2 regions of the Actinomadura kijaniata genome follow, and region 2 is predicted to be linked to the other one. Evidence: riboswitches for the same ligand, from Rfam matches in the RefSeq annotation. Region 2 holds a riboswitch; the other holds the start of a gene.

Region 1 (7,532 bases), on a different contig from region 2:
CACATCTTGACGGCCCCGGTGTCGGCGAGGACGACGTCGTGGCGGCCCATCACCTCGCGGATGTCGGCGACGACGCGGCGCGGCGACAGCGGGAAGCCGTCGTCGGCGCGGCCCTGCTCCAGCTCCTCGCGCATCATCCGGCGGATCTGCTCGCCGGTGCCGGTGGCGTCCCAGCGCCGGTGGACCGCCTCGCCGAGCTGCCGCAGCGAGTGCGAGAGGTCGCCCTGGATGCCGACCTCGACCGGGTAGTGGTCGTCCACCTCGGCCGGGAACTGATGGATGTGGATGATCTTCTTGTCGGCGTTGGGGTTGACCTTGACCGGGTCGAACTCCTGCAGCTCGTAGCCCACGGCGATCAGCACGTCGGCCTCGTCGAACCCGAAGTTGACGTAGTCGTGCCGCATGAACCCGACCGCGCCGAGCGCGTTGCGGTGGTCGTCGGGGAAGACGCCCTTGCCGTTGAACGTGGTCGCGACCGGCAGCCCCAGCCGCTCGGAGAAGTGGACCAGCGCGTCGGAGGCGTGCGCGCGGGTCGCGCCGTGCCCGGCCAGCACGATCGGCTGCCGCGCGCGGGCCAGCACGTCGGCGGCGCGGGCGATCTGCGCGGGCGACGGCTCCTGCGGGCGCACGACGTTGCGGGGCAGGGGCGCGAGGTCGGCGGGCACCGGCGCGGACTCGACGTCCTCGGGGATGGCGAGGTAGACCGCGCCGGGGCGCTCGGTCTGCGCGGTCTTGAACGCCTTGCGGACCATCTCCGGCAGCGCCCGCGCGGTCGGCGCGAGCTCCGACCACTTGGTGATCGGCCGGAACAGCGACACCAGGTCCACGATCTGGTGCGACTCCTTGTAGATGCGGTCCAGGCCGACCTGCGCGGAGATCGCGACGACGGGGGTGGAGTTGGTGGTGGCGTCGGCGACGCCGAGCTGCAGGTTGATCGCGCCGGGGCCGAGGGTGGCCGAGGCGACCCCGGCCCTGCCGGTGAGGCGGCCGTAGATCTCGGCCATGAACGCGGCGCCCTGCTCGTGGCGCACCAGGACGTAGCGGATCGGGGAGTCGTTGAGCGCGTCGACGAAGTGGATGTTCTCCTCGCCGGGAATGCCGAACACGTACTCGACGCCTTCGGCCTCCAGGGTGCGGACGAGGAGCCGGGCTGCGTCGCTCTGGCTGGACATCGTGTGTCCTTCTTCCGGTTGCTGCTGGGTGAGGTCCGGACGTCTGGTGCAGCCCGGTCACCACGCCCCCTATTCCGCCGCGCGTTGTGAGCCACGCCACCCGGGCGGGCTCAGCCCTTGACCAGGTCGCGGAGGGCGCGCAGCGTCGGCTCGTCCTTCACGCCCGCCACCAGCAGGGTCGTGACCGGGCTGTCGCGCCACAGCTGGAGGCGCTCCCGGATGCGGCCGAGCGGGCCCAGCAGCGAGATCGCGTCGGCGAGGTCGTCGGGGACGGCCTTCACCGCGGCGGCGCGGTCGCCCTTCAGGAACAGCTCCTGCACGCGCGCGGCCTCCTCGGCGTAGCCCAGGCGGCCGATCAGGTCTAGGTGGAAGTTGCGGTCCCGGGCCCCCATCCCGCCGATGTAGAACGCCAGCGGGATCTTCGCGAACTCCAGGGCGGCGGCGAGGTCGTCGGTGACGATCGTGGTGACGGTCGCGGCGATGTCGAAGCCGTCCGGGCGGCCGCGCAGCGACTCCCCGAACAGCGGCTCGATCTGCCGCGGGTCCACGAACAGCGGCAGCCAGCCCTGCGTCAGCTCGGCGGCCAGCGCGATGTTCTTCGGCCCCTCCGCGCCCAGGTAGACGGGGATCTCCGGGCGGAGCGGATGCACGATCGACTTCAGCGGCTTGCCCAGGCCCGCGCCGCCCGGGTGGGGGAGCGGGTAGTGCGGGCCGTCGTTGGTCACCGGCGCCTCGCGCCGCCACACCTGCCGGACGATGTCCAGGTACTCGCGGGTGCGGGCCAGCGGCCTGGGGAACGGCTGCCCGTACCACCCCTCCACCACCTGCGGGCCCGACGCGCCCAGCCCGAGGATCACCCGGCCGCCCGACAGCGCGTCCAGGGTCAGCGCGTGCATCGCCGTCGCCGCCGGGGTCCGCGCCGACATCTGCACCACCGCCGTCCCCAGCCGGATCCGGGACGTGCGGGCGGCGTACCAGGTGAGCGGGGTGAACGCGTCCGACCCGTACGCCTCGGCGGTGAACACCGCGTCGTAGCCGAGCCGTTCGGCGGCCAGCACCGTCTCGGTCTGGTCCTCGGGGTGGCGCTGCCAGTAGCCGACGTTGATGCCGAGCCTCAGTTCCGCCGTCATGGATCACCCTCCGGTAGTCGACGAGGGCGATAGTAGAACGTGTTCTAGTTCGGCGGAAGGGGCGGGCCCCCGGACGGGCCGCGGCGGGCATGCCGCCACGACCCGTCGTGAGGGTGCGTTCGGGTGGGGTGGATCAGTGCGCGCGGGCGGTCGCCAGGAACGCGCGCCAGTCGGCGGGGGACAGGATCAGGGCCGGACCGCCGCGGTCCTTGGAGTCGCGCACGGCGTGCCGGTCGCCCGTGAGGGAGGCCACCTCGACGCACTGGTCGCCGCTACCGCTGTGCGACGACGTGCGCCAGATGGCCGTGGTGAGTTGGCGCTGGAGGTCGTTCACTGGCTGCTCCCTGCTGCCTCGCGGATGTACCGCGCGGACTCCTCGGGGGACAGGGCCACCGCCTCGATCCGCTCGAAGCGGTCTCTGTGTTTGGCTATTGCCTCCGCGCTTTCGAGATAAACGTCACCCATGGTGCCCTCTACGTAGGCGATATCGGGGTCGGCGCGGTCCGGGAACGAAAGGATCGTGAAACGCCCGTCCAGGCCGGCGTGTTCGTTCGCCTCGAAGGGGACCACCTGCACCGTGACGTTCGGTCGCTCCGCCGCCTCGGCCAGTGACGCCAGCTGGCTCGACAGCACCCGGCGTCCGCCGATGGGGCGCAGCAGCACCGACTCGTCGATGACCAGGTGGAGCTCGGGGGCGTTCGCGCGGCCCAGCACCCGCTGCCGGATCTTGCGGGCCGCCAGCCGCCGCTCGATGTCCTCCGGGCGCGGCAGCAGCCGCCCCGCCGTGATCACGGCGCGCGCGTAGTCGTCGGTCTGCAACAGGCCGTGGATGAGCTGCGGGTCCCAGTTGCGGATCTGCGACGCCCCGTCCTCCAGCGCCGCGTAGCTGCCGGAGAACACGTCGGCGTAGGCGGTCCACCAGCCGCGCTGCCCCGCCTCGCGGGTCAGGGTCAGCAGCGCGTCGCGCTCGGGGCTGGGCACGCCGTACAGGTCGAGCAGCCCGGCGACGTCCTCGACCTTGGGCCGGGTCTGCCCGGTCTCCACCCGGGAGACGGTGGCCCGCGACCATTCGAGCCGGTCGGCCACCTCCTGCAGGGTCAGTCCGCGGTCCTCGCGCAGGTTCCGCAACTCGCGGGCGAGCCGCCGACCGCGCACGGTTGGCCGGTAGGTCATGGCGCCGCCTGGTCTGGACTGAGGAGTGTCAAGATCGGGAGCTTGCGAGCGATCCTGTAAGCGACGAGGGAAGACCCGGCGTCCGAGCGCCGGGACCCGCCGTGCCGGAGGTGCGGCAATGGACAGGTCATGGCGGGCAGTGTCCACGCTCCGCGGCCGACCGGCAACGGAAACGACGAAAACGGTCGGCCGGACACGGCCAACGGGGGTCGTCACCGGTCACGGGGGTGCGGAACGCTCCCGACCGTCACACCGCGCCAGAACAATATGCCGGAGGTGGTTGCGGGGATGAGAATCCCACGAGACGCTGAATCGTGACGACTCGGGGACCGAAAGTGACGAAGCGGTCCGGGGCGGCGCGGGCGCGCCGGACGCGCGGCCGCCTCGCGCCGCCGGTCACGCGCCGTGTCGCAGGGGCAGGCGAGGGCACGCAACGCGGGAGGAACCCGTGAGGATCTCGGCGGACAGCAGCACCGGAACGGACCCGGCCGGAGACCCGGCCGGAGACGACGACACCTGGGACGAGGCCTGGAACGGGGGGAGCTGGGACGGCGACGTCCGGGACGACCACGTCCGCGACGACGACGGCCGGCGGCCGGACCCGGGGGGAGGGCGGCCCGGACGGGTCTGGGCGCTGCCCAGCGGCCCGGCCTGCGCCTCCCACGCCCGCCGGGTGCTCGGGGAGGCCCTCACCGGGCTCGGCGTCCCGCGCGACACCGTCGCCGACGCCCAGCTCATGGTCAGCGAGCTGGCCACCAACGCCTACCAGCACGCCGGGGACCACGGCCCGCACGAGCTGTGGCTCTACCTGGGCGACCCGCCCGCCGTCCCGGACCTGCCGTGGACGCCGCCGGGCGCCCGCCCGACGGCGGAGATCCGCTGCGCGGTGTTCGACGGCCACGCCGACGCCCGGCTGCCCGGCTACTCGTGGACGTCCGGCGACTGCGGACGCGGCCTGAGCATCGTCCGGGAGCTGGCGGAGGGCCGCTGGGGGGTGCTGCGGACGCTGTCGCGGCTGGGCCCGCCGGTGCGGGGCAAGGCGGTGTGGTTCGCGATCCGGGTGACCGAGCGGATCTCGTTCGGCGACGAGGAGCCGCGCTCGGTCTAGGCCGTGTTCCCTAGCCACCGCCGGGTCCGGCCACCGCCGGGTCCGGCCGTTCCCCCAGCGCGGGCGCGATGTCGGTGAGCATCGTCAGCAGCGAACGCGTCAGCAGCGTGTGCACCTGCGGGCGGGTCAGGGTCCTCTCCTGGAGCCACTGCCGGGTCGCCGCCTCCGCCAGGCCCGAGTAGGCGCAGCCCACCGCCCGCAGCGTCGCGTCCGGGTCGGGATGGCCCAGCACCGACAGCAGGTGCCCGACCGTCAGGTCGCGGAACCGGTTGACGATCCGCAGCAGCTCGGGGTCGCGGCCGAAGCCCTCGGCGTCGATCGCCGCGAACCAGGTGGTCGCGTTGGTCTCGGCGGTGTCCAGGTAGCGCGCCACGCACAGGTCGGCGGCCTCCGGCAGCGGCAGGCCCACGTCCGGCGGCGGGGCCTGCACGGCGGCGTCGGCGGCCAGCTCCCGCACGACCTCCAGGAACAGCTCGCGCTTGGTCCCGAAGTAGTAGTGCAGCAGGCCGCGGCGCACCCCGGCCTCCTCGGCGATCGCGGTGGTGGAGACCTCCGCGTAGGGCAGCTCGGTGAACAGCCGCCGCGCCACCCGCAGGATCTGGTCGCGGCGCTCGTCGGGGGACAACCGTCGGTAGCGGGGCACCCGCCCAGCCTATGCCGCGACTTGGGCCGATTCCGGCGGTATGCCATCCTGGGCGGCGACGGACACGGAGGAACTCCGGTGCGAATCCGGGGCTGTCCCGCAACTGTGACCGGGGAGTTCCGCCTCAGCGCGGGCCACGGCGGCGACGCTGGAAGGCCGAGGGGGAACGGCGATCCGGGAGCCAGGAGACTCCGGCCGTCGGACGCGACCGCTGTGGACATCCGATGGGCGTGGACACCCGACGGAAGGAACGTGACGCATGCCCCCTGCCGGGCAGGACAACGCCGTGGAGCCGGACTCGGCTCGCACCGGGGACGACGGACCCGACACCCCCGAGCTCCCCGGGACCACCCCCGCCGCGACGGGCGGCCCCGAGCCGAACGCCGCGCGCACGCCCCGCTACCCGTTCTCGGCCGTGGTCGGCATGGAGGACCTGAAGCTCGCGCTGATCGTGAACGCCGTGTCGCCCGCCGTCGGCGGCGTGCTGGTGCGCGGCGAGAAGGGCACCGCCAAGTCGACGATCGTGCGGGCGCTGGCCGACCTGCTGCCGGGCGTGCGGGTGGTGGCGGGCTGCCGGTTCTCGTGCGACCCGCGCGACCCCGACCCGGCCTGCCCCGACGGCCCGCACGCCGGCGGCGAGGACGCCGTCGAGCGGCCCGCGCGGCTGGTCGAGCTGCCGGTCGGCGCGTCGGAGGACCGGCTGACCGGGTCGCTGGACATCGAACGGGCGCTCACCGAGGGCGTCAAGGCGTTCGAGCCGGGCCTGCTGGCCGCCGCGCACCGGGGCGTGCTGTACGTCGACGAGGTCAACCTGCTGCACGACCACCTGGTGGACCTGCTGCTCGACGCCGCCGCCATGGGCGAGTCGCACGTGGAGCGCGAGGGCGTGTCGGTGCGGCACGCGGCGCGGTTCCTGCTGGTCGGCACGATGAACCCGGAGGAGGGCGAGCTGCGGCCGCAGCTGCTGGACCGGTTCGGGCTGACCGTGGAGGTCGCCGCGACCCGCGACCCGGCCGAGCGCGCCGAGGTGGTGCGGCGGCGGCTGCGGTTCGAGGAGGACCCGCGCGGGTTCGCCGCCCGCTGGGCCGTCGCCGAGGCCGAGCTGGCCGCCCGTATCCAGGCCGCGCAGGCCCGGCTGGCGGAGGTCGAGCTGACCGACGCGGCGCTGCGGCAGATCACGGCGGTGTGCGCGGAGTTCGAGGTGGACGGGTTGCGCGCCGACCTGGTGACCGCGCGCGCCGCCATGGCGCTGGCCGCCTGGAACCGGCGGACCGGCGTCACCGACGACGACGTGCGGACGGCGGCGCGGCTGGCGCTGCCGCACCGGCGGCGGCGCGACCCGTTCGACGCGCCGGGCCTGGACGCCGACCGGCTCGACGAGATCCTGGAGCGCCACCGCGAGGAGGAGCCCCCGCCGCCCGCCGAGCCCGAGTGGCCCGAGGACGACCCCGACGACCCGGGGCCGGACGGCGGTGGCGGCGGCGCCCCGCCCGGCGACGCGCCGGACGGGGCCGTCCCCCCGTCACCGAACGGGCAGACCGCACAGCCCGAGCAGCCGGAGCGGCCCGAGAGCGGCGCGTCCCCGGCCGGGGAGCAGGAGGCCGTTCCCGCCGACGACGCCTACAAGCCGCGCCTGTTCACCGTTCCGGGCCTGGGGCAGGGCGCGCCGGGGCGGCGGTCCAAGGCGCGCAGCCCGCACGGGCGGGTGTCGGGCTCGCGGCCCGGCGACGGCGGCGTCCACCTGAGCGCCACGCTCCGGGCGGCGGCCCCGCACCAGCGGTCGCGGGGCCGGACCGGCCCGGGGCTGCTGATCGCGCCGGGGGACCTGCGCGAGCCGGTGCGCGACGGCCGCGAGGGCAACCTGGTGCTGTTCGTGGTGGACGCCAGCGGGTCGATGGCCGCGCGCCGGCGGATGCGGGCCGTCAAGGGGGCCGTGCTGAGCCTGCTGCGCGACGCCTACCAGCGGCGCGACAAGGTCGGGCTGGTCACGTTCCGGGGCCGCGACGCGGAGCTGGCGCTGCCGCCGACCTCCTCGGTGGAGGCCGGGGCGCGGCGGCTGGAGCGGCTGCCGACCGGCGGCCGCACCCCGCTGGCGGCCGGGCTGCTGCGGGCCGCCGAGGTGCTGCGCGTCGAACGGCTGCGGGACCCGGCGCGGCGTCCGCTGCTGGTGCTGGTGACCGACGGCCGCGCCACGCACGGACCGGACCCGGCCGCGGTGCTGCCGCTGCTGTCGGGGGTGGCCGCCGTCGTGGTGGACTGCGAGGGCGGGCCGGTGCGGCTCGGGCTGGCCGCCGCGCTGGGGGCCC
Region 2 (7,532 bases):
GCCTGGTACCAGCCCTGGAAACGCGGCACGTCCAGGCTCGGCAGCCCGAGCGCGGCGACCACCACGTGGACGGGCAGCAGGCGGCAGAAGTCGGCGGCCAGGTCCACCACGGGCCGGTCGCGCAGCCGGTCGGCCAGCCGGGCGGCGGTGCGCATGGCGGCGGCGGTCAGACGGTCCATGGCACGCCCCCGGAACGCGGGCGTCAGGAACGCGCGGTGCGCCGCGTGCTCACGGTCCTCCATCTGCAGGACCGTCCGGCCGAACATCGGCTCCAGCTGCCAGCCGTAGTTGCGCGGGGTGAAACGCGCGTCGGACAACGCCACCCGCACGTCCGCGTACCGGCTGACCAGCCAGGCGTCCAGCGGCTCGTCCCGCACCACCGGGAACTCCTCGCGCAGCCTGCGGTACAGCGGGTAGGGGTCGCGTTCGAACCCCGGCCACAGCAGGCTCGGCGGCGTGCGCCGGGTGTCCACGCGCTCGCCGCCCTGCCAGTGGTAGCGCGACACCGAACGGTGCCAGTCCAGCGAGGCCCGCGCCACCTGTCCCAGCCGCGCCGCGAACTGCGGATGCTCCTCCCTCGCCCCCGCCGCCAGCAGGTCCAGGACCCGGTCCTCCACCATGTCGCGGGCGGCGTCCATGGCCCGCTGCCAGGAGCCGCCGTGCTTGTCGTGCAGCAGCAGCACGAGGTTGGAACGTTCCCAAAACGCGAGGTCCTTCTCCACGGAGAAGATGTCGTTCGTCCAGGCGATCACGTCGGCGGCGCTCTCGCGCAGCCCGTCCGACCCGACCACCCCGAGCCCGTCCACGAGCGCGATCAGGTCGAAGAACAGGTCCGCGCCGAACAGGTCGCGGCGCAGCGGCACATACCCCGCCAGGTCGGGCCCGTCGCCGTCGGCGCGGTGGCGGACCGCCACGCACTGCGCCCACAGGTGGCGCGCGAAGTGCTCGGCGAACCGCTCGCACCACTCGGGCCCGGCCAGCCGCGCGGTGCGCGGCCACAGGTCGCGCGCCAGCGCCCGCAGCATCGGGTCGGCGTCCGGCGCGGAGGGCCCGTCCTGCGCGCACACCACCGAGACCGCCGCCCCGGCGAACCCCTCCAGCACGCCGCCCCCGGCCCAGGGCCCGTCGTCGATCCGGTCGTCCAGCAGCAGGACCCACAGGAACCAGCCCATCAGCACCGCCGCGCGGTCCGGTGGGGCGGTCCCGGTCAGCCCGATGCCCAGGTCCAGCAGTCGCGAGGTCAGCAGCCGCTCCCGGCCGCGCGGACCGATCAGCCCGTGTTCCAGTGCCCAGTCGCAGGTCGCGGCGCGCAGCCGGGCGGCGTCCGCGCGCGGCGGCGGTGTGGGGAACGGCAGCGACAGGTCCGGCAGCCGGAACTCGGCCGCCGGATCCGGACGCGTGCCCTCGGTGGGCGCGTTCATGTCCCGCCCACCGCCGTCCGCGACGGCCTGCGACCCCTCTGGTCGAGTACCCTGTCGCCGATCGTCTCGGCCACGATGGTCACCCCCGTGTTCACATGGTCCCGGTGCCGGAGTACACCGGGTTCCCACTGCATCGTGGCGAACCGGGCGTTCGCCACGCGTCCCACTTGACCGAGGGTTGTGCGGTTCCTCCTTGATCTTTGCGGGGTCGGCCACGGCACGGGAACGCGCCCGCGCGGGACCCCTCGCGGCGGCCGGCACCGCGCGCCGGGACCGGCGTCCGCCGTCGACGCGATCGACGTCACCAGTCGCGAGTGGCGATCAGCTCCTCATGGTCGGCGTCGGGGAAGCCGTACGCGGTCGCGACGAACCAGAAGTCCTCGCCGATCAGGTCCCGGGCGACGGTCTCGATCTCGCTTCCCGCGGCGTGGAAATCGGCTTCCAGCTCGTTGGACTCCTCCGTCGCGGCGTGGGTGAGCGCGTACAGGGCCGCGAGGTCGGCGGGACGCTCGGCCTCGATACGCGCGCAGAGGCGCAGGAGGATCGCCTTGGCCCTGTCCACGACGTGGCCGGGGTAGTAGCCGTCCTCGTACATCCCCTTGAGGAACGCGTGGCCGGCTGCCCGCTGGTTCATGAGCGGCATGGAACTCCTCGCCCGTCGGTGGCGGCGTTCTGAATGCTGCACGGCGCCACCGACGAAATTCCGGCGCGCGACGACGGCGGATCGACGCGGTGAACGTGCCGGGAAGGGACCGGACGCCGCCGCCCGGAGCGGGTCAGCGCCTCTGCCCGCCCGCCTGGCCGGTGGCGAAGACGGGGCGCGCCGGCGGGGGACGGTCCTGGCGGTGCGGGAGGCCCATCGTCCATGACCGGCCGGCGAAGCGGTACGAGGCCTTGGCCTTCCCGCCCTTCACGCTTCTCACGCGCGCGACGGTCGGCACGCCCTCGCTTCGCAACCGCGCCTGGCCCGCGGCTGCGTGGCCTCGGTTCCGGGGCTTCCGTCACCGGACCGGCGGCTCCGTGAACGAGCCGTGGAGCCCTGCCTCGAACGCTCCACCCGCATGGTCCTATGACGTGCGACGTCTTCCGCAGGTTCGCAAGGAGGCTCTCGGGACGCCGAGGATGACCGGCAGGCGTCGGCCGCGATCGCCCCCCGCCCACGGTCCGCGTCGCGTCGGACGGCCGTTGCGGGAAACTCCTGAGAAAAAATCTTCGCTGGGGTGTCGATTTCCCGGATGGCCGCTCGTCGTCATCATGTGCGGCACCCCGCCGCACCCGAAGACAGGAGACGGACCATGAAGTACATGCTGCTCATCCAGACCCCGCCCACCTCCGACCCGACCGCCATCGACTCCCAGTGCACCGTCGAGGACTGGATGGCCTACGACAAGTCGGTCCGGGACTCCGGGATCCTGGTCGACTCGCACTCGCTGGCGGACCTGACCACCGCCACCACCGTCCGCGTGGACGCCGCCGGGGAACGCCACATCACCACCGACGGCCCGTTCGCCGAGACCCGCGAGTACCTGGGCGGGTACTACGTCATCGACGTCCCCGACCTGGACGCCGCGCTCGACTGGGCGGCCCGCTGCCCCGGCGCGCGCGACGGCTCGGTCGTGGTCCGCCCGGTCAGCGACGAGTACTGAGGAAGGTCCGGCGATGGGGGAGCGCGCGGCCGCTCGGGCCTCGGTCGAGGCGATGTTCCGCGAGGAGTACGGGCGGCTGCTCGCCTCCCTCGTCCACCGGTTCGGGGATCTGGACCTGGCCGAGGAGGTCGCCTCGGAGGCGGTCGAGGCGGCGCTGGTGCACTGGCCGGTCGACGGGGTCCCCGACCGGCCCGGCGCGTGGCTGCTGACCACCGCGCGGCGTAAGGCGGTGGACCGGCTGCGCCGGGACCGCGCCTACGCCGCGCGCCTGGCGGTCATGCAGGTGGAGGCGGACCGCGCCGCGCCCGCCCCGCCGCCCGAGATCGGCGACGACCTGCCCGACGAGCGGCTGCGGCTGTTCTTCACCTGCGCCCACCCGGCGCTGCCCGCCGAGGACCGCGCCGCGCTGACGCTGCGGTGCCTGGCCGGGCTGACGACGCCGGAGGTCGCGCGGGCGTTCCTGGTCCCCACCGCGACGATGGCGCAGCGGATCGTGCGGGCCAAGAAGAAGATCCGGCAGGCGCGCATCCCGTTCCGCGTCCCCGGCGCCGACGAGCTGCCCGAACGGCTGCCCGGCGTGCTCGGCGTCCTGTACTCGGTCTTCACCGAGGGCTACGCCGCCAGCTCGGGCCCGGACCTGCAACGCCCCGACGTGGCGGAGGAGGCGATCCGGCTGGCGCGCATCCTGCACCGCCTGCTGCCCGCCGAACGCGAGGTCACCGGGCTGCTGGCGCTGATGCTGCTGGTCCACGCGCGCCGCGACGCCCGCACCGCCCCCGACGGGTCCCCGGTGCTGCTGGACGAGCAGGACCGGTCCCGCTGGGACCGCCCGATGGTGGAGGAGGGGCTGGGGCTGGTGCCGGTCGCGTTGACCGGCGGGCCGCCCGGCCCCTACGGGGTGCAGGCCGCCATCGCCGCCCTGCACGACGAGGCCGCCGACGCCGCGTCCACCGACTGGCCGCAGATCGTCGCGCTCTACGATGTGCTGCTGGCCCTCACCGCCTCCCCGGTCGTGGCGCTGAACCGGGCCGTCGCGGTGGCGATGCGCGACGGCCCGCGGGCGGGCCTGGCGCTGCTGGACGAGCTGGCCGACGAGCCGCGCCTGCGCGGCCACCACCCCTATCCCATGGCGCGGGCGGACCTGCTGCACCGGCTGGGCCGCCGCGCCGAGGCCGCCGACGCCTACCGGCAGGCCCTCGACCTGGCCGGGACCGACGCCGAACGGAAACTCCTGCGACGCCGCCTGACACAGGTCACCGACCACCACCGAACGGCCCGTCCGCCGGACGGGCCCGCAAGATCGTAGACTGCCCGCGCGGAAGGTTCGCCCGTGTCCACGGACACGGGCGTCGCAAGAGGGAACCCGGTGCGAATCCGGGACTGCCCCGCAGCGGTGAACGGGAACGACCGCCGTCACACGCACTGGATCCGAAGGGTCCGGGAAGCGACGGCCAGTAGGGCGCTTCGACGAGAAGCGGTGCCCGTGAGTCCGAAGACCTGCCTCCGCCCGCGCGCCGCCCGGCGCGCGGTGGTCCGCGGCCTCGCGGGAGGGCCCGGGACGAGCCGCGCCGTTCACCGGCCGTGCGCCGCCTTCCCCCTTTCGCGCGTCCGCACGATGGCACGGCGAGGGAAGCTGCCATGCACACCACGATCCTCGGATACCCCCGCATCGGGGCGGACCGGGAGCTGAAGTCCGCCACCGAGGACTACTGGGCGGGACGCGCCGACGCCACCGCCCTGGCCGGGGTCGGCGCGCGACTCCGCGCGGACGTCTGGCGGGAGCTGCGCGACGCCGGTCTGGAGGCGATCCCCTCCAACACGTTCTCCTTCTACGACCAGGTCCTCGACACCAGCGTGATGGTCGACGCCGTCCCCGACCGCTACCGGCACCTGACCGGCCTGGGCCGGTACTTCGCGATGGCACGCGGCACCCGCGACGTCCCGGCACTGGAGATGGCCAAGTGGTTCGACACCAACTATTACTAGTCAGTGCACCCAGGCAACTTTTCTGGCGCAGCCACCAGTAACGCAGAGTGATAACCCGCCGGAACGCCCACCGAAGGGTTTCAAGTTGACCTTCAGGCGGGTAACCCTGGGACCGGAGCCGCATCCAGCGACTTCGAGGATGGCGAGTGAAAGGCAGAGTGACGGCTGCTCTGCCGCCCGGAGGTCCGTACGACCTCACACACCAAAGCGAACAGTCGAACCACGTTGAGCCGGGGCTAGGGCGACCGGCATGGGTAGGTGCCAGGCGGGAGAACCCGCTAACAACCTGGAGAAGCTCTCCACGAATCTGATCGGATAACACTCGCCGGGAGTGAAGGGCCCAGGCGATAGCCTGCGCGGATTCCTGATCTTCGGTTCTCGTCGTTCGCGCGTGCTCTCTTCCGTTCAGAGGAGAGGGGTACCGGGTTGACGCCGAGCCCGGAAGCAGCCGAGTGGGGCAAGCGCCAGGCCAGCCAGTCACCGACGTGGAGCGACGCCAAGTGGCAGCGCGTCGCGAGGATCTTCCAAGCAGCCCTTGCAGACGCCCAGGACGACCAGGCCGCCGACGAGCAGCCTGCCGAGACGCGGCGGGATGCCGCATGACCGCCGTTCCAGGGCTACCGCCCGAACTCACCGCCGCCGTGGAGCGCGCGGCCATGCCGGACTTCGCCCGCTGGCACGAGATGATCAAAGCCGCCGGAGGCTGCGAGCAGCCGATCCGGCTACGCGGTGAGCGCCTCACCGTGGACGGTGAGACCGGCGAGCTGATCGAGTCCTACAGCACCGACGACGAGCCGACCGGCTACCTGCTCACCGCATGCGGGAACCGCCGCGCCTCCCGTTGCGCCGCGTGCGCCGAGGTCTACCGCGACGACACCTATCACCTGATCATCTCCGGTCTCACCGGAGGCAAGGGAGTACCCGAACAGGTCAGCAGGCATCCCCGCGTGTTCCTGACCCTGACCGCGCCATCGTTCGGAGTAGTGCACGCCCGCCGGGAGAAGGCCGGACAGGCGCAGCCGTGCCGTCCACGCCGAGACCGCCCGCTGTGCCCCCACGGCCGCCCCGAGGGATGCGGCCTGCGCCATGCCGCCGACGATCCGATGCTCGGGCAGCCGATCTGTGGGGACTGCTACGACTACCCGCGCGCGGTGCTGTGGAACGCCCACGCGCCGGAGCTGTGGCGGCGGCTCACGCTGGCCGTGCCCCGGAAGATCACCGCCGAGTTGGGGATCACGCACAAGGCGTTCCGCCAGCAGGCCCGTATCTCCTACGCCCGCGTGATCGAGTACCAGCGCCGAGGACTGATCCATTTCCACGCCGTCGTGCGTCTCGACGGCCCCAACGGTCCCGACGAGGCCCCGCCCGCGTGGGCGACCTCCGACCTGCTGGAGCGGGCCCTACGCACCGCAGTCGCCGAGGTGTCGGTACCGGTCCCGCACCCGGACGGGCAGAGCCTGCCCTACTCGGCGCAGTGGGGGAGGCAGGTGGACGTGCAGGCGATCCAGGTCGCCGCCGAGTTGGACGGCATAGCCGACAAGCACGTCGCCCGCTACATCGCCAAGTACGCCACCAAGGGAGCCGAGGACTCCGGCACGGTAGACCGGCCGATCCGCTACCCCAACCAGATCAGGACCCTGGAGGTGTCCGAGCACGCCCGCCGGATGATCTGGACCTGCTTCGCGCTGGCCGATCTACCCGAGTACAAACCGCTCCGGCTACGCAAATGGGTCCACATGCTCGGCTAGGGCGGACACTTCTCCACCAAGTCCCGCCGCTACTCGGTCACCCTCACCCAACTCCGCCAGGCCCGCGCCGACTACGCCACCCACCAGAACGAGGGACAACCCCAGTCCGACCCCGACAGGACAACCGTCACGACCGGCCGATGGACCTACGTCGGCTCAGGACTGCTGAACGGCGAACACTTCTGGGCAGAGCAGACCCGCGACCGCATCCAGAAGGCCCGACGCATCCGCTATCAGGTCACCGAGCGTGACCAGGAGCAGGAGGCCAGCTAGCCCGGACCACCCGACGTCGAGAAGTTTCATTACAGGGTCAAGGGCGGTCCGCTGACGCGGCCCGCCAGGCGGCCGCCCGCCCCGGCGCGCCGGGCGTGCGGCCTGTTCCGTCCGGTCCCGCCCCGCCGCGTCGGCCGACCGCCCAGGCCTGGACAGCAACCGATGAAGAACGAGCGAGAGCGCTCATCTGAAGGCAGCCGCTTCGACCTAGGGCCTGTTTCGAAGTCTGATGTGTGGCGGTGTGTCGTGACCGCCAACGCAAGAGGTCTCCGGTAGCAAGTTCAACGACCAAGAAGAACCAGCACCACCGGAGACCTCGTGCCCACCCTAGCGGTGACGAGGCGGTTTGACCTGACCGAGGCGCAGTGGGCCATCCTGGAACCGCTGCTGCCCACCCCCAACCACCCCCAAAGGCCCAGGTCGCCCGCCGCAGTGGACCAAACGCCAGCTCATCGACG

What was found. A riboswitch is a leader RNA that binds a small molecule or an ion and turns the genes downstream of it on or off. The one in region 2 is predicted to bind cobalamin.
Region 1: it holds a riboswitch for cobalamin, as region 2 does, so the genes downstream of both, HNR61_RS12825 (putative cobaltochelatase) here and HNR61_RS37950 (uroporphyrinogen decarboxylase/cobalamine-independent methonine synthase family protein) in region 2, are expected to answer to the same signal.

What each region holds. Positions count from the first base shown of each region.
Region 1 covers NZ_JACJIA010000003.1:164,434-171,965, reverse strand. Annotated here, with positions in the region: gene HNR61_RS12855 (acetolactate synthase large subunit) at 1-1,172, opposite strand, end outside; gene HNR61_RS12850 (LLM class F420-dependent oxidoreductase) at 1,283-2,302, opposite strand; gene HNR61_RS12845 (DUF397 domain-containing protein) at 2,436-2,636, opposite strand; gene HNR61_RS12840 (helix-turn-helix domain-containing protein) at 2,633-3,475, opposite strand; gene HNR61_RS12835 (ATP-binding protein) at 3,924-4,583, shown strand; gene HNR61_RS12830 (TetR/AcrR family transcriptional regulator) at 4,594-5,226, opposite strand; cobalamin riboswitch at 5,246-5,440, shown strand; gene HNR61_RS12825 (putative cobaltochelatase) at 5,486-7,532, shown strand, end outside.
Region 2 covers NZ_JACJIA010000014.1:32,540-40,071, forward strand. Annotated here, with positions in the region: gene HNR61_RS37925 (cytochrome P450) at 1-1,421, opposite strand, end outside; gene HNR61_RS37930 (DUF5713 family protein) at 1,723-2,064, opposite strand; gene HNR61_RS37935 (hypothetical protein) at 2,198-2,344, opposite strand; gene HNR61_RS37940 (YciI family protein) at 2,717-3,067, shown strand; gene HNR61_RS37945 (RNA polymerase sigma factor) at 3,081-4,373, shown strand; cobalamin riboswitch at 4,370-4,586, shown strand; gene HNR61_RS37950 (uroporphyrinogen decarboxylase/cobalamine-independent methonine synthase family protein) at 4,706-5,053, shown strand; partial or broken gene HNR61_RS37955 (replication initiator) at 5,710-7,074, shown strand; one part of gene HNR61_RS37960 (IS5 family transposase) at 7,408-7,515, shown strand; one part of gene HNR61_RS37960 (IS5 family transposase) at 7,517-7,532, shown strand, end outside.